4 regions of the Pseudoalteromonas agarivorans genome follow, and region 3 is predicted to be linked to each of the others. Evidence: predicted binding sites of a transcription regulator. Region 3 holds the regulator's gene; each other region holds the start of a gene.

Region 1 (5,217 bases), 130 kb from region 3:
TTATTATCCACGTTTTTGCGAAAGTGTATTTAACTTATGCCCATTTATTGACTGAATTTTAAGCCGTACTATAGCGCTATACCAACTTAACGGAGCTTTTAAATGAAATTTTTACTAAACGCATCAACTCTTGCACTGGTTGCAACACTCATATCAACGCCAGCCTCTGCAGAGCAAAGCGCATCAAAAGTTGTTGCTGCAAGCAATATTGACTGGGGTTACTTAAACCCGCTACGTGGTGATAAAAGCCCTGGCGCTGCAGATTTATGGGGAAACCGCACAACCGACACTGCAACAGGCATGTTAGTACGCTTTAAAAAAGGCTTTGAATCTCCGCCGCACATTCACAACATTACCTACCGCGGTATCGTTATTGAAGGGCAAATGCATAATGACGACCCAACAGCCGAAAAAATGTGGATGCCAGCGGGTTCGTTTTGGACACAACCAGCAGGTGAAAACCACACCACTGCAGCCAATGCTGAAACAAATTTAATTTACTTAGAAATCGACTCAGGGCCGTACTTAGTTAAACCAACTAATGCCCAGTTTGATAATGGTGAGCGCCCGTTAAACCTACATGCAGACAACATAGTATGGTTAAACAGCAGCGATTTAAACGACATTAACGCCCAAGGCGTTCAAACCGCCTACCTTTGGGGAAGTACAGCCGATATGAACGGCTCAATGATTAAACTTCCTGCCGGCTTTAAAGGTGAATTAAAAACAGATGCAAGCGAATTTCGTGCTGTTGTTATAGCCGGCGCCGTTGAGTACAACTCAAGCGAGCAAGATAAAGCGCAAAACCTAAGTGCAGGCAGCTATGTAGAATCAACCGGTAACTTTACCCACACGATTGAGAACACTAGCGACAAAACAGCCACTATTTACATTCGTACTAACAGTAAGTACCAAGTAAATTAGAAGCTACTTAAAAAAGTAAATGGCATAAAAAAGCGCACTGTTTAGTGCGCTTATTTTTTATTTATTAATACTTAAAAGCTATAACGAGCAGTTAAGCTAACTAAATCTAGCTCGTCCAATGAGGTGTAATTAGCCCCAAGTGAAACGTTGTTATTAATGTAGTAACGTGCGCCCACACTGAAAGATGTTTCACTCTCATCTGCAATATCGACATTGCCTACTCGGCCATCTAGCTCAATATTATCACTTACCATAGAGCGAACACCTACAGATAGACTATAGCCATTTTCGTCATTCGAAGCACTACTTCCACGATACGATGCCTCTAGCTCTACGTTTTCGTAAGTTGCTAAACCATAAAAGTCAGTGTTCGCGCCAATAGCTGTGCGATAACCTATTCCAGCACTAAGCCAGTTTAAGTCCACATCTACACCATCATCTGAATTACCCATAGTTTGGTATTGGCCAGATAGGAAAATGATTGAAGCTGGCTTTTAAATAATAGAGACGGTATAGGCACGTAAACAACTAACCTAAATGCTGTATAAAAAGTACAGTAGAGAATATTTTTTATTGGCTATAACTATTTAAAAATTGGAAAGCTTTGAAAAGTGGTGGCCCCTCCCAGACTCGAACTGGGGACCTAACGATTATGAGTCGTGTGCTCTAACCAACTGAGCTAAGGGGCCAACTTTGTATAACTACGAGGTAGTTAATTTTTGAAGCGTTTAGCCACTGAGCGACTAAAGCGGGTTGCAGTATAAAAAGTTTTTTAAGGCTTGTCACTAGCAAAAACCTTTATTTTAACAATCAGTAAGCTGACTGCTTAAATAGTAATCTTTTTGCATGCGAATAGGTAGGAAATAACAGAAAAATAAACGCAGAAGTATGTAAGCCGCTTTTTTACAATTTTAATAACTATAAAAAAGTGGCCGGCTCACATTGAACACACCACACATTATTTTTTAGCAATAATGTAGATAGCGTGAATTAAACCAGGGAAGTAACCCAGTAAAGTTAGTAAAATATTTAGCCAAAAGTGCATACCTAAACCAACTTGTAAAAATACACCCAGTGGCGGTAATAAAATCGACAATATTATACGAATGATATCCATGATGTAGCTCCTTTAAAAATGACAAGCAAAAAGCCCAGCTAAGCTGGGCTTTTTAGTATAGTGTATTATTCAGCAACAATAGTTAGTTCATCTACTACGTCACGAACATCTTCAGCATTTTTAGCAATTTTTACTGCTAACTGCTTTTCAGCTTCTGTTTCAACAGAACCTTTAAGTTTTACTATACCGTTGTCGGTATCAACGTCGATATCTGTACCGTCAACTTCTGAGTCAAATAAGAAACGTGTAGTAATTACTGTGGTGATTTTAGCGTCAGTTAAGTCGTTATCGTCATCATCCATAGTGTCACGATCTTTGTCGTCCATATCCATGTTTTTCACAACAGTTAGGTTGTTTTCTACATCAGATACGCCATCTAGGCTAATTACAAGTTCTTCAGCTAGCTCTTTATCAAGGTCGCTGTCTACTTTACCTGTAAGTACTACCTTGCCATTTTTTACATCAGTGTTAATGTCAAAGTTGTTTAGATTAGTGTTCATAAGAAGCACTGTTTCTGCCTTACCATCAATCCAAGCATCTTTACTTTCATTTTCCCAAGTGCCCGCTTGAGCACCCATAGCTGTAGTACCTAGAACTAAAGCCGCAATCATAGATTTGTTGAATGTTTTCATAATCTTTCTCCTTTTGATTAAAGACACTTTTATATATGCGAGCTTTAGGCCAACTTTATTAACACTTTAAATTCATGAAGTTAGCTATTTTATTGGGTATAAATAAAAATACCTCCGAGTAAACATTTACAGGCTATTAGGTAAAACTTTCTTAAGTGGTGAAAATAACGATTATATTGCTGTTTTGGTTAATCTATCGTTAATATATAAATTAAGCGGAGTTATTAAAACAATAAACCATTGATATATAAATAGTTAATTTTTGGTACACCACTTGCTATGTACTGTGGTAACTCATATAAAAAGGATTATTCCCATGTCTGTAAAAATTGAAGACCGCCCAATAGATCAAGTTCGCGAACAAGTGATAGACCAACTTATTTATAACTACAGCCATGGTGTTATTTCAGCTGAAGCCTTTGAAAGGCGCTTAGACAGTGCAATGGAAGCAACCGATAATGCCGCGTTACTTAATTTAGTAGAGGATTTAACCCTTACTACAGATACCCAGTACAGTGCTCATAAGCAAACGCAATTTGCCCCTAACTACAGCGCCCAACAAGCGGATGAAGAAAACTTAACACTGCGAAGCATTTTAGGCTCAAGCGAGCGTAGCGGCCAATGGGTGGTGCCTAAAGATATTTATATTCAAAACTATATGGGGTCGATTGTTTTAGATTTTACTGATGCCATTTTTGCCCACCAACATGTTACCGTGCATGTAAATTGTATTTTTGGCAGCGAAGAAATTTACGTACCAGAGCATGTTAATGTAGTTTCTAAAATGTTTTGTATATTAGGTAGTTTTGAAAACAAAACGGTGTCGCTTAATAAGCGCCAAGGCCCAACAATTAACCTCGAAGGTAAAACAGTTTTAGGCTCGGTGGAGGTAAAAGTTAAACGCACCATTAAAGAAAAGTTTGTGAGTTTTGCTAATGATTTAAAGGCCCAGCTTGGGGTGAGTAATAAATAATACGGGTAAAAACACAATGGGTAGAAAAGCCATATTATGCGCTTTTCTACACCGTTATTTACTACCTATTTTATAAGTCGTTATTACGCTCGCTTGGAATGTCACTCATATATTGCACAAACTCAACCTCGAACCCTGCTGGGTCTAGGTAATATACGTTTTTTCTAAATGGGTTTTCTGCCCCCTCTTTATCAATGCTAAATCCGGCGTGTTTTAAGCGCTGTATAACAGCGTCTAGGTTGTTTGTAACGTAGGCAAAGTGAGCCAGCCCGACTTGATGCCCTGCCAAATCTCTGTTTTTATGCTCGCCATTATCGCTTATAGCAATGTAGTGATTATCGTCGCCAAAATGTACCCAGCGCTTAGGTTTACCATACCAAGTGTTATGCCCTTCACTTCTAATTGACCAATAAGGAAAGGCTGCTTGATAAAATTTAAGCATGGCATTTATATCGTTTACTACTAAATGTACGTGTTCTAATTTCATTATTATTTACCCTAGTTGATTGCTTAAACACAAGATAAAACCTCAAGCTAACTTTAGGTAAAGCACTTTTTTTACTTTTTAGTATTATTGGCGTGTATTGCCCTTGTAAGATTAATTTTTACAACAGTATGTTTGCTAGCAGGACGCGGAAGCTTTGCTTCATGGAAGTTATTGAACTCCCAAGGCTTCGCACTTCGCGCTGTGATTAAGTCGCCCTTCGGTTGAACAAATTTCAATCCATACACGCCAACACGTCTTAGATACGAATAAATTTACATGCATTTCAAGGCCGTATAAAAAACGCACAAAAGTATTTAGGGTTTATTGTTTACTTTATGGCAAAAGTCGCTAAAATACGCCGGCTTAAATATATAAACGTTCTTTTACAACCCAAAGGTAATACCATGCATCCAATGTTAAACATTGCGGTTCGCGCTGCGCGCAACGCAGGCAAAATTTTACTTCGCGCAAGTGAAGATTTATCAAAAGTTGAAATTCAACAAAAAGGCACTAACGACTTAGTGACTAACATTGATAAAGAAGCCGAAGCCGTAATTCGTGATACAATTTTAAAATCTTACCCTGATCACTGCATTGTTGGTGAAGAACTAGGTGAGCACAAAGGCAAAGATGCAGATTACCAATGGATTGTTGACCCGCTTGATGGCACAACTAACTTCATCAAGGGTATCCCTCATTTCGCGGTTTCTATCGCACTTAAAGTAAAAGGTCGTTTAGACCAAGCTGTAATTTACGATCCAATTCGTGGCGAGCTTTTCACAGCATCTCGTGGTCAAGGCGCACAGCTAAACAGCAAGCGTTTACGCGTTACTAAAACCGTAGAATTAGCTGGTTCTATTTTAGCAACAGGCTTCCCTTTCAAACAAAAACATCACTTAGATGCATACACAGACGCGTTTAAAGCATTGTTTACACAAACTGCTGATATTCGTCGTGCAGGTTCTGCAGCACTAGATATGGCATATGTAGCTGCGGGCCGTGTTGATGGCTTTTTTGAAATTGGTTTAAAACCGTGGGACACAGCAGCAGGCGAGTTACTTGTAAAAGAAGCTGGCGGCATGGT
Region 2 (5,217 bases), on a different contig from region 3:
TGCAATTGCAGTATTTAAACGTAGCATTTCTGATGGCGTTACGGTGGCTTGTTGGTTTACCCCTGCAAAACCAGTTAAAAATGCGGTGATTAAATCAGTACGTGGAAAGTTAGTTGGAGCAAGAGTTTCTAAATTAGCGCCAAGTGTGGTATTTACTGCATCTTTAAATAAAATATTTAACAGCTCTGGTAAAGACGGGTGCGAAACGTAATCTAAAAACTGTGCATCGTCTTTAGGGTGAGCCGTTGAGAAGGTATCTTTGTCTTTAATACCAATAACAAGCTCATTAACTAATGGATTACCTAAGCGTGAAACCTGCGTTAATGCACCGCCATTTACCGCGTTGTCTGCAAATTTAGCGTTAGGGTTTAAAATGCGTGCTTGAGGTAGGCTCGCTGTTGTCCATGAACCAATTACGCCGTTGCCTTCACCTACAATACAGCTTTTAGGCATTTCAACTGCAATTGAGGTAACGTTTTTATCTACGAGGTCGTCATTCTCACTGCTTTGTGTAATCCCTCCAGGGAAACCACCGCCATCCCCAGCACCTGGCGCACTATCACCTTCAACGGGAACGTAATTTACTAAATCGAATGTTTTACCTAAGTTAACGACAAATGGGTCTTTGCGCTGACCAACAAATACTTTGGCCATACTGTCACAGCCTGGTACCGAAACTTGATAAACAAACTGATCTGCATAGGTTTGGTAATCAGCCATTGAACCAAATGTTTTGTCACCTATATAATCAAGCGGTTTATTAAACGTGGTTGAACTGGTGGTGGTATTACTTAATGCTGTACTGGTACCCGTGCGTTGTGGACCGCTTATCATGCTGAGTGTGTATGACTCGCTAAAATTAGCGGCGCTATCATCACCTGCTGCTACACCACCAACGTTTTTAAGAGGTACAGATACAGTACGTTGATTATCTTCTGGGCCAACGGTTAATTGCACGCCTTGATTATCGTTTGGCAGCATACTGGTAAAATTAAAAGCAAAGGTAATATCCTCAACTGCATCACCGTCGTTATCAATATGAATACTGTAGGTTGCATCTGGGTCCATAGCAAAGTAGTTAGGGCCGCCGTAGGCATCTTGTAGAGGAATATAGTTGGCAATAAATGTAACGTAGTCGTCTCTGCCTGCTTCATAACTATTAAATACGTAAAAGTCGGTAGAGTCTAAGGTTGGAAAGCGGCTAATGTTCGGCGCTTCACGATGACTTGATGCCTCGCTAGAGGTGCTTACTAAGGTACTGCATACTACTACTGCGAGTATAGATGGAGTTAAAGCTTTCATGACTTTTTCCTTTAGTTTTGATTGGAGTCATAACTAATAACGAAACAAAAAGCACAATGGATGCAAAAAAGTTAAATATTTTTTTATTTTGTTAATAAAGGGGTGTTTAACGTTCAAGATTAAATTTGCAACAGGCTGTTTTGCATTTAGATAAGGAAGTGATAAGAGAGTGTTAAGGGGCTGAAGCGGTTTGGTTTTATACTTATTACAGGGGGTGTATGCAATTAAAATAACGCAGCAGGTATTGAGCACACAATATGATAAACATCGCACCCCGATTAAGCCTACTTTAGTTTAATCAAATATTAATGGTAAAGGGCGGTAGACCGAAGATAAATAAAAAGGTTGGCCAAACAAAGTTTGACCAACCAGTCGCGTTTATTTAGTTATAAAATAACTAAATCTGTCGTGTACAGTACTTGTGTTGGTAGGCCGTTTGGCGAGCCACCTAAAGGCTCTAAGCTAACAGCGAGTAGGGCAATGTCTTGCGCCTTAAAGCGTGTGCCTTTGAGTAACTGTTTTTCACCGTTTTTAGGCAGTAGACCCAACGAAATTGGCGTGTCTTGCCCTTTTAAAATCATCCACAGCTCGTAGTCTTTATCGGTTTGCGCAACGAGTTTATCACTGGCTTTAACCGATAATGTTTGCTCATCTACGTTAATAAACCACAGTGATTGCTTATCTTGGTTTTGTACTAAAGCAATTTGTTGGCTGTATTGGGGCTGAGTTGTGGGCTGAATAACTAAAAATGCTAAGATAATACAGGCAGCTGTGGCTATAAATGACCAATTGCGCCACAGCGATGTAGCTGGTTTGATCACCGGTTTAACGGGTTGGTTGGTGTGCTCTAGTGTATTTAAAATATTCTGCCACACTTGCGCGCTGGGTGTTTGAGGCGTAATTGCACTGGCTAAATCATTTAAATTTTGCTCCCACATTATAGTGGCTTCTCGGGCTTGCGGTAAGCTGAGCATTAAGCGTTGAAAACGTTTTCGTGCCAGGCCTTTTAAAGTACCCAATACATACTGCCCTGCTAAAGCATCAAGTAATTCTGGTTTATTATAATTCATAATGTTAAACACCTCTGCAACTGCTGCAAACCACGCCTGATCCAGCTTTTAACTGTGCCTAAGGGCGTTTCTATGTGATTGACTAGCTCACCATGGCTTAGCCCTTTGTAATAGGCTAAATGAATGGCTTGTTTTTGTTGGGGATCAAGTTGCTCAATACAATTAACAAGTTTGGTTTGTTCGTCGTAACTAACATCGACTGCTTGTTCATCGTATTCATCGTCACCCATTGCCTGCTCTTTTCTTACCTTGTGATAACGCAATGCATCTAAGCTGCGGTATCTCACAATGCTTATCATCCAGCTAATAACTGTGCCTTTAGATGAATTGTACTCTGACGCGTTATGCCAAATTTTTATAAATGCCTCTTGCAGTACTTCTTCTGCGTGCGCGCGGTTTGACAGCATATTTAAACTAATCGCAAAAAGCTTTGCGCTTGTTTGCTGATACAAATCAGCAAACGCGGCTTTGTTACCCTGTGCTGTTTTACACAAAAGGGGAAGTAAATTGTCGTTTTCCATAAGGTTCCTGTTGTTTTTATTATTACCGAGGTGTGTTGAGCTTCGTGAATTAAAAATTGTTTTATTTAAGCGCAACTTAATCGCTTTGAAATAGAGATTAAACAGGCTGTTATAAATTTAACTAATAAAGATAAACACACTCTCAATAAACGTGTGAAAAGAGTGATTGGATGCAAAAACTTTTAAGCTGACATTTATATTAGCTGCTGTACACATTGAAACAAGTTTTAAATATAAACAGTTACCTTTGGGTAGTGAGAAAAAATGACCGATTAGTGTGTAAAAAGCGCCTAATATGCGAATACAGCTAAAGCTATCTACTTTTATTTATTTTATATCAGTCACTTAGTGTTGTTTCTGTTCCTGAAAAACAACTTTTGTTGGCGTGCAAATTGCTACTACACTTATACACAGCTGTAAAAAAATGTGCCAAAACAGTAAAAATAAAGGAGAAAATATGTGGGCTGCAACGAGTTATTTAATTTTAGCGTTAATTTTTATATTTATAGGGTGGGAGGTTAACTCGGTATATTTTGCAGTGGTATTTTACTGGAGTGCATTGTCGTTAATTCTTGTCAGTGGTGCTTACATTTTTAATTTGGCGAAAATTTTTAGAAAGCGTGAAAATGGTGTTATTCCATTTTATATTCGCTGGGCATTTGTGCCTTTTTTACTGGGTGCTCAAATTTACAATGCGTATTCTCGCAAGCACGATAAAGTCCCTCCCATTCAAAAAATTAACGACCATTTATTTTTAGCATGCCGATTGTTCCCCTCTGATATTGATACGTTAAAAGAAAACGGCATAACGGCAATATTAGATGTAACGTGTGAGTTTGATGGCTTAGAATGGAGCTCTACACAAGAAAATATTAGCTATTTAAATATTCCGGTGCTTGATCATAGTGTGCCTACCCACTCGCAATTAAACCAAGCCATTAACTGGATACATCATCATATTAAAGAAGACCGCCGCGTGGTAGTTCACTGTGCACTGGGCAGAGGGCGTTCGGTATTTGTTATGGCAGCGTATTTACTGAGCCAAGATAAAAACGCCGATGTTCACCAAGTGCTCGCGCAAATAAAAGAAACCCGCGAAACCGCAAATCTTAATAAGCATCAACTTCGTCATTTAGCAAAGCGACATAAAAAGGGGGAGCTAGTTATTAAAAACAAAGCCGTTATTATTGCAAACCCTGTGTCGGGTACCAAAATGTGGCAAGACAAAGAGCATTTAATAGTGGCTAGGTTGTCGGCGTATTATGATTTAGAAGTATTAACCACCACCAAAGAAATAGACGGTATTGAGCTTGCTAAACAAGCTATTAAAGATAAGCCAGATATAATAATTGCCTGTGGCGGCGATGGAACCGTGACAGAAGTAGCAAGTGTGTTGGTAAACACTCAGTGCAAGCTGGGTATTATTCCAATGGGCACAGCCAATGCCTTAGCGCATGTGCTTATGGGGATTAGCTCTAAAATCATTCCTGTTGAGCAGGCCTGCGATCTTATTATTGATGGGCAAACCCAAACAATTGATACGGCCTATTGTAATGACGAGCTAATGCTGTTGTTAGCGGGGATTGGTTATGAGCAATCAATGGTAGAAAAAGCAGATAGAGACTCAAAAAACGAATCGGGTCAGCTTGCCTATTTAAGTGGTTTTTTTCAGGCATTTAGTGAGCAAAAAGCGCAAACCCTTTATGTTACCCTTGATGATAATCAAACGCAGGAGGTAAATACAAATAGCTTTATTGTGGCTAATGCTGCGCCATTTACTACGTTATTAGCCCAAGGAGGTGGTCAGCCCGATCACGAAGATGGCCTATTAGACATTAATTGGCTGCTACCTAGTGATGAAAACACCACCCGCGTGTTAAGCATTGCTGAACTTATGTTTAGTAGTATTACACAAACGCATTTAGCAATTAGCTCACATCACACTAACGCTAAAAAAGTAACGATAACCGCAGACGAAGAAATTAAGTATGTACTCGATGGTGAAATAAAAATAGCGGATACGCTTACTATTACAGTTGACCCTGCCTCGTTAAATGTAATTAGTAAGGAGTTATAAAATACAAAATGCACGTGTTTAACGTGCATTTTTGTGTATTACTTTTTAATGCTTGGCCAAACAAAACCACTGCTATCGCTTTGGCTGGCAGGCTTAGGGCGCTGAGCGCTTTTGGGTTTACGCAGCGGTTTGTTACTTAACGTATGTAAGTAGAGAGCTTCAACTTTATCGCGTGCCCAAGGGGTTTTACGCAAAAATTTTAAGCTTGATTTAATACTTGGTGAGTCGGTAAAACATTTAATGTTTA
Region 3 (5,217 bases):
AGCGCGCCTGCAGAACGCTCTTGGTAAGATAAAGCCTGTGTAGCGCGTTCGCGGTCTTGCGTATCCATAGCGCTAACCACATCTTTGTACACGGTATCAGGTAGGCTACGCAGGACTTCACCTAAATCATCGTGGCCCATATCCTCAGTGGCCGCGGCAATATGCTCAGGTTCCATTTGTGCAATGATACCTAAACGTACATCTTCAGAGAGCTCTTCTAGCACATCCCCTTGCACATCTGGGTCAACCAGTTGCCAAAGCATGCGTCTAATTTTATGCGGAGAGGATTCAAGCAGCAGTGCTGTATCACAAGGTGCTGTTTTTGCTAGCATGCGTCTTACTTGAACAAATTGCCCACTATTAAGTGATTTAGTCACTTGTTTTAATTGCTGTAGTGGATAGTCTTGTTCAAACGCTTCTGGCATTGGCATCCTAAATATTTTTGTGTAATGGAAAGGTGTTTAGTAAGTGGTGTTGCCCACTGTCATTTTCTTTATTTTTTGTGCTAAACCCAATGCTGGGACTAAATTAGTGTTTAAAATTAAGTAACCAAATTTAGCAGGGGCATGGCTTTATTACTCTAAATTAAAGCACTAAATTAGGCGAGTCGGAATACCCTAACTTACTAAATCTTTATAGTCTGGCCTGATAAGTCTTTAACTTATAAGGCTATGGTGCTTTAAATTATTCTTGTTCGTTAAATCGTTGTGCAATTAATTGCCCAACCGCATGCAAAGCTTGCTCTGAATCAGGGCCTTCACAGACTACTTTAACTTCTTTACCTTTACTGCTTTCAAGTAGCATTAAAGCTAATACGCTGTCGCCTGCGGCTTCTTTATCATCTTGGTGTAAGGTGATTTTAGCATCAAACTGCACAGCTAATTGCGCAAGGACCGTTGCCGCTCTGGCGTGTAAGCCTAATTTATTTTTTATTAAAAATGTGTCTTCACAGCGCATAAATTACTATACCTAAACTGAACAGGTTATTATTTTAAGGTTACTTTTCTTGCTCACGATGACGAATTTTGACATTCGGATGCGTCATAGCAAAGCTCTCACCAATGGCTTGCGCTAAATAAACCGAGCGGTGTTGACCACCAGTACATCCAATTGCAATAGTGAGGTAACTACGGTTATTACGCTCTAAGTGTGGCAACCAAGTTTGTACAAAGGTCTGAATTTGCCAAGTGAATTTTTGCACTATGCTGTGATTTGCCAAGAAATCTTTTACTGGTTGATCAAGGCCCGTAAGCGGTTTAAGTTCAGGCTCCCAGTGGGGGTTTGGCAAAAAGCGAGCATCAAAAACATAATCAGCTTCTTTAGGTATGCCGTGTTTAAAGCCAAACGATTCAAACGTTACAATAAGTTGCTTATCTTTTTTACCCAGTATTTTTTCGCGAATTGACTCTGCTAATTGGTGCACACTTAAATCGGTGGTATCAAGCATAAAGTCAGCGCGCGTTACGAGTACATCAAGCAGTTCTTTTTCTTTTTTTATTGCTAAATCAAGCGGCAGTGAATCGATGGATAAAGGGTGTAATCTGCGTGTTTCTGAAAAACGTTTGATCAGTGTTTGATCATCACTATCTAAATAAAACAGTGTGGGTTTAGCAAAGTCAGGAAGGTACTCGAGAATATCGTTAAATTCGTCTTGTTCTTTGGGGATATTACGAACATCTATACTAACGGCTATTTTGTCATAGTTATCTGAAACACTTCGCACTAAAGAGGGCAGTAGGTTGACCGGAATATTATCTACGCAATAATAGCCTAAATCTTCAACCACGCGTAAAGCAACCGACTTACCTGAACCAGAACGGCCGCTTATGATAATTAACTCCATTTATAGCCCTTAGTATTTACTACGATTGATCAACAATTACTTGATACAGCTCTGCATCGGTTTTAGCACTACGCAGCTGTTTACAAAATTCTTTGTTGCTCAGTTTATCAGCTATGGTTGCCAGAGTCTTTAGGTGCTGTTGGTTATCGCCATCTGGTACGATGAGTGCAACAAAAATATCAACAGGGCAGTTATCAATAGCGTCAAAGTTAACAGGCGTGTCGCTAACAAGTACTAAAGCCAGCGGCTCTTCTACGCCACCCATTCTGCCATGAGGAATGGCGATCCCCCGGCCAATACCAGTACTGCCTAGCTTTTCTCTGCTTGCCAGCGCATTAAGAATATCTTGTTGTGGTAAGTAGGGGAGCTTTTCATGAGCAAGCTCACTGATAAACTCTAAAATTCTTTTTTTACTACTAAAAAGGACCGCAGCTTTGCTGCAGTCCTGGCATACTAATGTACTTAATTTCATAATATTAGTGTCTAGCAAGCTTCTCTTTATGTTTTATGACTTGACGATCGAGCTTGTCAATCAACGAGTCTATAGCGGCATACATATCTTGGTGCTCTGTTGAGGCAAATAAATCTGCGCCACTTACATGAATAGTCGCTTCTGCTTTTTGGTTGAGTTTTTCTACATCGAGAATGACATGCACATTGCTAATATGATCTGAGTGCCTTTCTAGCTTTGCAAATTTATTATTTACATAGTCTCTAAGTGAATCAGTTACTTCTACGTGACGACCAGTTAGGTTTAGTTGCATAAGCATTTCCTCTTTGTTTTTTACGTCTTATATCAAACTCTTTCTCTGATTTGACGGTGGAATAGCTAGCGATTCACGGTATTTTGCTATTGTGCGTCTAGCTACTTTAATTCCTTGCTCTGCCAATATATCCGCAATTTTACTATCACTCAATGGTTTAGCTGAGTTTTCCGCGGCAATTAGCTTTTTAATTAGGGCACGTATTGCGGTTGATGAACACTCTCCGCCGTTTTCAGTGCTTACGTGGCTTGAGAAAAAATACTTAAGCTCAAAAATACCACGTGGCGTATGCATATATTTTTGCGTAGTAACACGCGAAATTGTCGATTCATGCATTTCTACCATTTCAGCAACATCGTTTAAAACCATTGGCTTCATGGCTTCTGGGCCATGTTCAAAAAATGCCTGTTGCTGTTTTACAATACAGTTAGTTACCTTAAGTAGCGTGTCGTTTCTGCTTTCAAGGCTTTTTATAAACCATTTAGCTTCTTGTAAGTGAGAGCGAATAAACTGGCTATCACCACTTGATTTTACGGTACGAGACATAGCCGCGTACTGACTATTTACGCGTATTTTTGGCATGCTATCTGGATTTAGCTCTACCACCCAGCGGCCTTTTATTTTTTTAACCGACACATCCGGTATTACATACTCAGACTCTTCCCTTACTATTGTATCTGCAGGTTTTGGGTTGAGGGTATGTATTAGGGTCATGACCTCTTTAAGCTCGTCTTCTTTAAGCTTAGTCTTTTTCATTAATGTACGATAGTCGCGTGCCGCTAATAGATCAATGTGATCGGTTAAGATCATTTTAGTTTGTTCTATAAAAGGGGTGTCTTTATCAAACTGGTTTAGCTGAATACACAAGCACTCTTGTAAACTGCGCGCGGCTATACCTACAGGGTCAAATAACTGAATACGCTTTAAAACGGCTTCTATTTCGTCAAGTTCAACTTCAACTTCGTCATCGTTTTCTTGGTTAAAGCTTTCTAAAATTTCTTCGCAACTTAGCGTTAAAATACCCGAGTCATCTACAGCTTCTACAATGGCAATAGCAATGGCTTCGTCAGTTGGGCTAAAAGGAGTAAGCTGAAGCTGCCACATTAAATACTCATGTAGCGTTTCAGTAGAGGCACCTTGATAAATAGACTCATCTTCTGGCATTGGGCCTGAGGATGCAGCAGGGGCTGCGCTCATGTACTCATCCCAAGTTACATCCATTGCCATATCATCGCTAATGGTGTCTTTATTTAAAGCTTCGCCACTGTCTTGCTCGTACTCGCTGGTTGTATCGTCAGCCGATGCGCTTACGGTTACATCATCCGTATCTGCTTTTTGTTCATTTTTTCCAGCCGACTCTTCCGTGTAATCTTGCTCTTCTACTTCTAATAGCGGGTTGCTATCAAGTGCTTCTTGTATTTCTTGCTGGAGATCCAATGTACTGAGCTGCAGCAAGCGAATCGCTTGTTGCAATTGTGGAGTCATTGTAAGTTGCTGGCCCATGCGCAGCTGTAATGATTGCCTCATGTATCTCTAACAATCCTTTTATGTTGTTATAATTAATATTAGCAGATGCTTGTAGGTGTGGCTTAAATGTTACAGCCTAAATTGCTCGCCTAAATAAACATCGCGTACAGTTTTGTCATTTAATACGTGTTCTGGGGTGCCAGATGCAATTAGCTCCCCATGAGAAACAATGTAGGCTTTTTCACAAACATCAAGGGTTTCTCTTACATTGTGATCGGTAATTAATACGCCAATGCCACGGTTTTTAAGATGTTCTATTATTTTCTTTATATCTAACACTGAAATCGGATCAACACCAGCAAAAGGCTCATCCAATAAAATAAATTTAGGGTTCGCTGCCAGTGCTCTGGCAATTTCTACACGGCGGCGTTCACCACCAGAAAGCGCCATACCTTGGCTATCGCGAATATGCTGAATACTAAATTCATCAAGTAAGTTGTTAAGCGTTTCTTCTCGCGCGGCTTTATTGAGCTCTTTACGCGTTTCTAAAATCGCCATTAAGTTTTGATAAACTGTCAGCTTTCTAAATATTGATGACTCTTGCGGCAAATAGCCAATGCCTAAGCGGGCGCGGCTGTGCATAGGTAATAACGTAATGTCGTTATCATCAATAGAAATTTTGCCTTTGTCGCTAGGTACTAACCCTACAATCATATAAAAGGTGGTGGTTTTACCTGCGCCATTAGGGCCCAATAAGCCAACAATGCTGCCGGCTTCTACCTCAAGGCCTACATTTTTTACAACTTGGCGGCCTTTATAGCTTTTTGCTAATAGTTCTGCTTTTAAGGTGCTCATGGTTGACCTTCGTTACCTGTTTTTTCTTTAATTTTTGCTTCAACAGGCACTAAAATTGTGTGGACACGATCCGTAGAGTTTTCGTCTTTTTCTGCGCTAATAAGCTGCTGCTGCATATCGTAGGTAATACTTTTAGCATTAATTTTTTGACCGGCTTGTGCGACTTCAGCATCGCCAACAAGCGTTAAAAATCGCTTTGCTACGTCGTAACGTACTTCGTTTGCACTGGCACTCATTACAGTACCATCGTCTTGTTTTTCTTCGAAGTAGGCTGGGCTGCCAGTGGCA
Region 4 (5,217 bases), on a different contig from region 3:
GCGCTCTATGCAAGCATTTGGCGAGGGCTTACCAACGCGCGTGTTTTCAATGCAAGAGCGACCAGGTTCTAACATGACCTCTGGCGGCATAATCGAAACAGGTCGTGATTTAGATATTGCCATGAGCGATAACGCCTGGCTTGCCGTTCAAGATGACTCAGGAAACGAAGCCTATACAAAAGTAGGCACGCTAAACATTACTGCACAAGGTATGTTGGTAACAAGTCATGGTCGTCAAGTTATTGGCGAAGGTGGCCCCGTAATTCTACCGGTCCCTATTGAAAAAATAAGCTTTAGTGAAGATGGTGCCATACAGGTTCGCCCGCAAGGGGCACCAGCCAATTTTTTAGAAGAAGTAGACACGCTGCGCGTTGTTGAAGGAAACAGCAGAGAGCTTGAAAAAGGCAACGATGGTTTATTTAGACCTGTACCAGGGCAAACCGTCGATACCTCTGCAAATGTAAAAGTGTTAAGTGGTGCACTGGAAATGTCTAACGTTAATCCAGTTCACGAAATGGTCGATATGATCAACCACCAACGTCAATTTGAGTTACAAGTAAAACTAATGAAAACAGCTGAAGAGATTGACGAACGTCAAGATCAGTTGATGCGCATAGTTTAACTTTAAAATGAGGGCATACTTATGAATCCTGCATTGTGGATAAGTAAAACAGGGCTAGACGCTCAACAAACTGATATTTCAGTTATTTCAAATAACTTGGCGAATGCCAGTACCGTAGGTTACAAAAAAAGCCGCGCTATTTTTGAAGATTTATTGTATCAAAACATCAACCAACCTGGCGGGCGCTCATCACAAGATACCGAGCTGCCATCTGGCCTAATGCTAGGTGCGGGTGCAAAAGTGGTTGCTAACCAAAAAGAGTTTACGCAAGGTAATATGCTCACCACCGAAAACTCACTCGATTGGATGATTTCAGGCGAAGGCTTTTTTGAAGTGCTGCAACCCGATGGCAATATTGCGTATTCGAGAAATGGGCAATTTACTACCGATGAAGACGGCCGCATTGTTACCTCAGGTGCAGGTTTTGTTGTTCAGCCCGAAATGAATGTGCCCGATGATGCGCAATCAATTACAGTCTCTCAAGATGGTGAAGTATCTGTACGCGTTGCAGGGCAAGCCGATAACGTGGTAATTGGCCAGCTAACAATTAGTGACTTTATTAATCCATCGGGTCTTGAGCCAATTGGTCAAAACCTTTACACCGAAACCGCTGTTAGTGGTGCGCCTGTTCAAGGTAATCCAGGCGTAGAAGGCTTAGGTACTATTATTCAAGGCTCGCTTGAGACATCAAACGTTAATGTAACGGAAGAATTGGTAAACCTTATCGAAACTCAACGTGTTTACGAAATGAACTCAAAAGTAATCTCGGCCGTTGACGAAATGATGAGCTACATCAATCAACAGTTATAACCGTGCACAAGGGGATAGTTATGCGTAATGTTATTTTATTTGCAGCAGGCACCTTATTTTTAAGTGGCTGTGTTTCTACGCAAAATAGTGAAGTGGTTCAAGATGACCCCTACTACGCACCCATGTACCCAGAGCCTGTAGCAGAGCCTGTTGTTGCAACGGGTTCATTGTTTAACACCAATACATTTAATGATTTGTATTCAGACAAAAAAGCACTTAGAACCGGCGATATAATTACCGTTAAGCTTGAAGAGTCAACACAAGCTACAAAAGCGGCTAAAACCGAAACCGATAAAGAAACCGAAGCCAGCCTAGACCCCGTTATTGGGTTAGGTGGTTTACCAGTCAATATAGGTGGCGACAGTATTCAGTTTGGCATTGGTAGTGATTCATCATTTACCGGTGACTCTAAATCAAATCAGTCAAACAGCTTAGTGGGCGATATCTCGGTGAATGTTATGCGTGTTTTACCCAATGGTAACTTAGTTATTCGTGGTGAAAAATGGCTAACACTTAACACCGGCGAAGAGTTTATTAGGCTCGAAGGCCTTGTACGTCCGCAAGATGTAAGCGCCGATAACACGGTTGAGTCGAATAGAATTGCCAATGCCCGAATTCAATATTCAGGTAAAGGACAAACACAAGAAGCGCAAAGCCCAGGGTGGTTAACACGTTTCTTTAGTAGCTCGTTATTTCCGTTTTAGAGGATAGTAGTATGAATAGCATTAAAGCGTTTATTTTGATCATACTGCTAGGCTGGCAATTTTCTGCCAGCGCCGAGCGTATAAAAGATGTCTCTATGGTTGAAGGTGTACGTGCCAACCAATTGGTAGGCTATGGTTTAGTGGTGGGGCTACCTGGTACAGGGGAGCAAAACTCTTACACACAACAAAGTTTTAGAGGCATGCTAAACAGTTTTGGTATTACGCTGCCTTCAACACAAAGCCCTAAAATTAAAAACGTAGCAGCAGTGGCAGTCCACGCTGAGCTTCCGCCGTTTAGAAAGCCGGGTCAAACAATTGATATTACGGTATCTTCTATTGGCAGTGCAGGCAGTTTACGTGGCGGCACCTTGTTACAAACTTTCTTAAAAGGGGTGGATGGAAACGTATACGCTATAGCACAAGGTAGCCTAATTGTGGGTGGTTTAGGAGCACAAGGGCTAGATGGCAGTAAAGTGGTCATTAACACCCCGACAGTTGGCCGCGTACCTAACGGAGCGACAGTTGAACGCGAAGTTAAAAGCCCTTTTATGCAAGGCGACTACATTACTTTTAACCTAAACCGCCCAGACTTTACAACGGCAAAACGTTTAGAAGCAACAATTAACAACTTGGTAGGCCCTAATAGTGCACAAGCTATTGACGCTGCCTCAGTACGCGTTATTGCGCCACGTGATGCATCGCAACGAGTGTCTTATTTATCAACGCTTGAAAACCTAGAGTTTAAGCCTGCTGACACTTCAGCCAAAATTATTGTTAATTCACGTACGGGAACGATTGTCATTGGCAAAAATGTGAAGCTACAGCCTGCGGCAATAACCCATGGCGGCCTAACAGTCACAATTGCTGAACAGCAAAATGTAACGCAGCCTAATCCATTAGCAGAAGGCGAAACCGTTGTTACACAGCAAAGTATTATTGACGTTAATCAAGATGATTCTCGTGCGTTTGTATTTAACCCCGGCGTTAGCTTAGATGACTTAGTGCGTGCTATAAATGAAGTAGGCGCAGCACCTGGAGACCTAATGGCTATTTTAGAAGCGCTTAAAGAAGCGGGTGCAATTAACGGACAGCTTGTTGTTATTTAATTATTTTTAAGAATGTTTACCCTTCCAAATAAAGCTTAAGTACTCAAAAGGTACTTAAGCTTTTTACTGTTTACCTTTCTTTGGCTCAATTTTTGCATTTCTTAAAGCATTATTCATTTTTGTGTCAAAAAGCTGATGGAAACAAATCACCTCGATAAGCAAAACTTTTTTGATTTAAGTAATCTTAATACTTTACGTCAAGACGCTTTAAACAGCGGTGATGCATCTACTGATGCCTCTAAAGCGGCGCTAAAAAAAGCAGCGGCACAATTTGAAGCTATTTTTACCCAAATGCTTCTAAAAGGGATGCGTAAAGCCAACGAAGCATTTGAAGATGAAGACAGTCCGTTTAACTCTAGCGGCGTAAAGTTTTTTGAAGAAATGCACGATCAGCAGCTCTCTTCTGAGCTTTCATCAAATGGGTCTTTAGGTTTGGCTGATTTAATTGTTCAGCAGCTCTCACCAGATGCTGAGAACTTTATGCCTGGCTCCGTATTAAGAACTACTAACGACTTTATCAGTGATAAACGCGCAGGCTCTGAACTGCCGCACGAAAAGGGGCACAGTGTAAAGCAAGCAAATAAAGATGACTTAGTAGTCAGCAGTGCGGCAACACAAACTAAAACCACAACACAGCCTACACAGCAGTCGTCGTTTAATAATGCTGAAGAGTTTGTTAGTGCAGTGTGGGAGCATGCTAAAACAGCGGCCGAAAAAATTGGTTTAAACCCTGCAGTAATGGTGGCTCAAGCGGCACTTGAGACGGGTTGGGGTAAGCATATTATTAATAAAAGCGACGGGAATAGCTCAAATAACCTGTTCAATATTAAATCAGATAAAAGCTGGGAAGGCGATAAAGCAAGTAAAGTAACGCTTGAATTTGAGCAAGGTACCCCTGTTAAAAAGCAAGCAAGTTTTAGAGCTTACGATTCTATAAAAGAAAGCGTGAACGACTTTGTCGATTTTTTAACGCAAAACCCACGCTACGAAGAAGCATTACAAAAAACAGCACAGCCAAACGAATTTTTAGATTCGCTACAAAAAGCAGGCTATGCAACCGATCCTAATTACGCGAGTAAAATAAAAAAAGTGCTAAATAGCAGTGAGCTTAAAAATATTGCAACAAGCGCGTTTACCCAAGGAGTGAAGTAATATGTCGTTTAGTTTATTAAATATTGCCAGTGCTGGGGTGCGTTCAAGCTCTGAGCTGTTGCAAACGACCAGTAAAAACATCACCAATGTAAATACAGAAGGCTACGTACGTGAGCGCACTGAATTTACCACGATGGTTGATAACCAAGTAGGTCGCGGCGAAACATACAGGTTATTGAACGAGTTTGCCCAGTCGCAGTTAAACCGCGACACGTCAAATAAATCGTTTTTTGATCAATTTGTAACAGAAGCCAACCGTGTTGATACTATTTTTTCAGAAGAGTCTAATAACTTATCAACGGGCATAAATTCATTATTTAATAACGTGCAAGAGGCGCTAAATCAGCCGTCTTCAACAGTTGCTCGCTCATTAGTAATGACCGATGCGCAAAGCTTAGTTGATCAAATGGATAGGCTTTCGGGTATCGTGCTTGAGCAACAAGGTATAGTGAATGAGCAGCTTGAGATTTTTTCTGAAGAAGCCAACTCACTCATCCAAAATATAAATACGTTAAACCAAGAAATTGCAGTCGTAAATGGCACAAATAACGCATCAAGCGCAAGCTCTATTTATAACCAGCGCGACTTAGCGATTCGTGAATTATCAGAGCTTGTTGATATAGAAACACTTGATGGCCCTAATGGCGAAAAACTCGTCTTTATGGGCAGCGGTGAATCTTTAGTTATGGAAAACGGTACATTTAACTTGTTTTCACTGTCGGGCGACCCCGATCCTAATTTTAAAGAATTGACGCTTGACGTTAATGGCGGCAAAGCTGTGCCGCTAGAAATAGATGCAACTAAATTAAAAGGCAAAATTGGC

The links. The regulator sigma-54, encoded in region 3, starts transcription at its own class of promoters, with help from an activator protein. The targets are predictions, from matches to a motif close to GTTGGCACGNNNNTNGNNT.
Region 1: the regulator sigma-54 is predicted to act here: its motif matches at 2,935-2,953, upstream of NQT65_RS13465 (LiaF domain-containing protein).
Region 2: the regulator sigma-54 is predicted to act here: its motif matches at 3,273-3,291, upstream of NQT65_RS06905 (diacylglycerol kinase family protein).
Region 4: the regulator sigma-54 is predicted to act here: its motif matches at 3,322-3,340, upstream of flgJ (flagellar assembly peptidoglycan hydrolase FlgJ).

The regions. Positions count from the first base shown of each region.
Region 1 is NZ_JANIGJ010000007.1:83,730-88,946, reverse strand. Features, by position in the region: gene NQT65_RS13490 (DUF4437 domain-containing protein) at 103-924, shown strand; gene NQT65_RS13485 (outer membrane beta-barrel protein) at 996-1,403, opposite strand; tRNA gene NQT65_RS13480 (tRNA-Ile) at 1,537-1,613, opposite strand; gene NQT65_RS13475 (YqaE/Pmp3 family membrane protein) at 1,883-2,041, opposite strand; gene NQT65_RS13470 (BON domain-containing protein) at 2,107-2,673, opposite strand; gene NQT65_RS13465 (LiaF domain-containing protein) at 2,990-3,646, shown strand; gene NQT65_RS13460 (VOC family protein) at 3,717-4,133, opposite strand; gene suhB (inositol-1-monophosphatase) at 4,538-5,217, shown strand, end outside.
Region 2 is NZ_JANIGJ010000003.1:50,808-56,024, reverse strand. Features, by position in the region: gene NQT65_RS06920 (DUF4331 domain-containing protein) at 1-1,302, opposite strand, end outside; gene NQT65_RS06915 (anti-sigma factor) at 1,689-2,372, opposite strand; gene NQT65_RS06910 (sigma-70 family RNA polymerase sigma factor) at 2,369-2,893, opposite strand; gene NQT65_RS06905 (diacylglycerol kinase family protein) at 3,351-4,970, shown strand; gene NQT65_RS06900 (VF530 family protein) at 5,009-5,217, opposite strand, start outside.
Region 3 is NZ_JANIGJ010000007.1:210,449-215,665, forward strand. Features, by position in the region: gene mgtE (magnesium transporter) at 1-425, opposite strand, end outside; gene NQT65_RS14035 (HPr family phosphocarrier protein) at 685-957, opposite strand; gene rapZ (RNase adapter RapZ) at 998-1,843, opposite strand; gene NQT65_RS14045 (PTS sugar transporter subunit IIA) at 1,863-2,315, opposite strand; gene hpf (ribosome hibernation promoting factor) at 2,320-2,607, opposite strand; gene NQT65_RS14055 (RNA polymerase factor sigma-54) at 2,635-4,134, opposite strand; gene lptB (LPS export ABC transporter ATP-binding protein) at 4,204-4,929, opposite strand; gene lptA (lipopolysaccharide transport periplasmic protein LptA) at 4,926-5,217, opposite strand, start outside.
Region 4 is NZ_JANIGJ010000008.1:13,246-18,462, forward strand. Features, by position in the region: gene NQT65_RS14555 (flagellar basal body rod protein FlgF) at 1-622, shown strand, start outside; gene flgG (flagellar basal-body rod protein FlgG) at 644-1,432, shown strand; gene flgH (flagellar basal body L-ring protein FlgH) at 1,453-2,136, shown strand; gene NQT65_RS14570 (flagellar basal body P-ring protein FlgI) at 2,148-3,242, shown strand; gene flgJ (flagellar assembly peptidoglycan hydrolase FlgJ) at 3,378-4,394, shown strand; gene flgK (flagellar hook-associated protein FlgK) at 4,396-5,217, shown strand, end outside.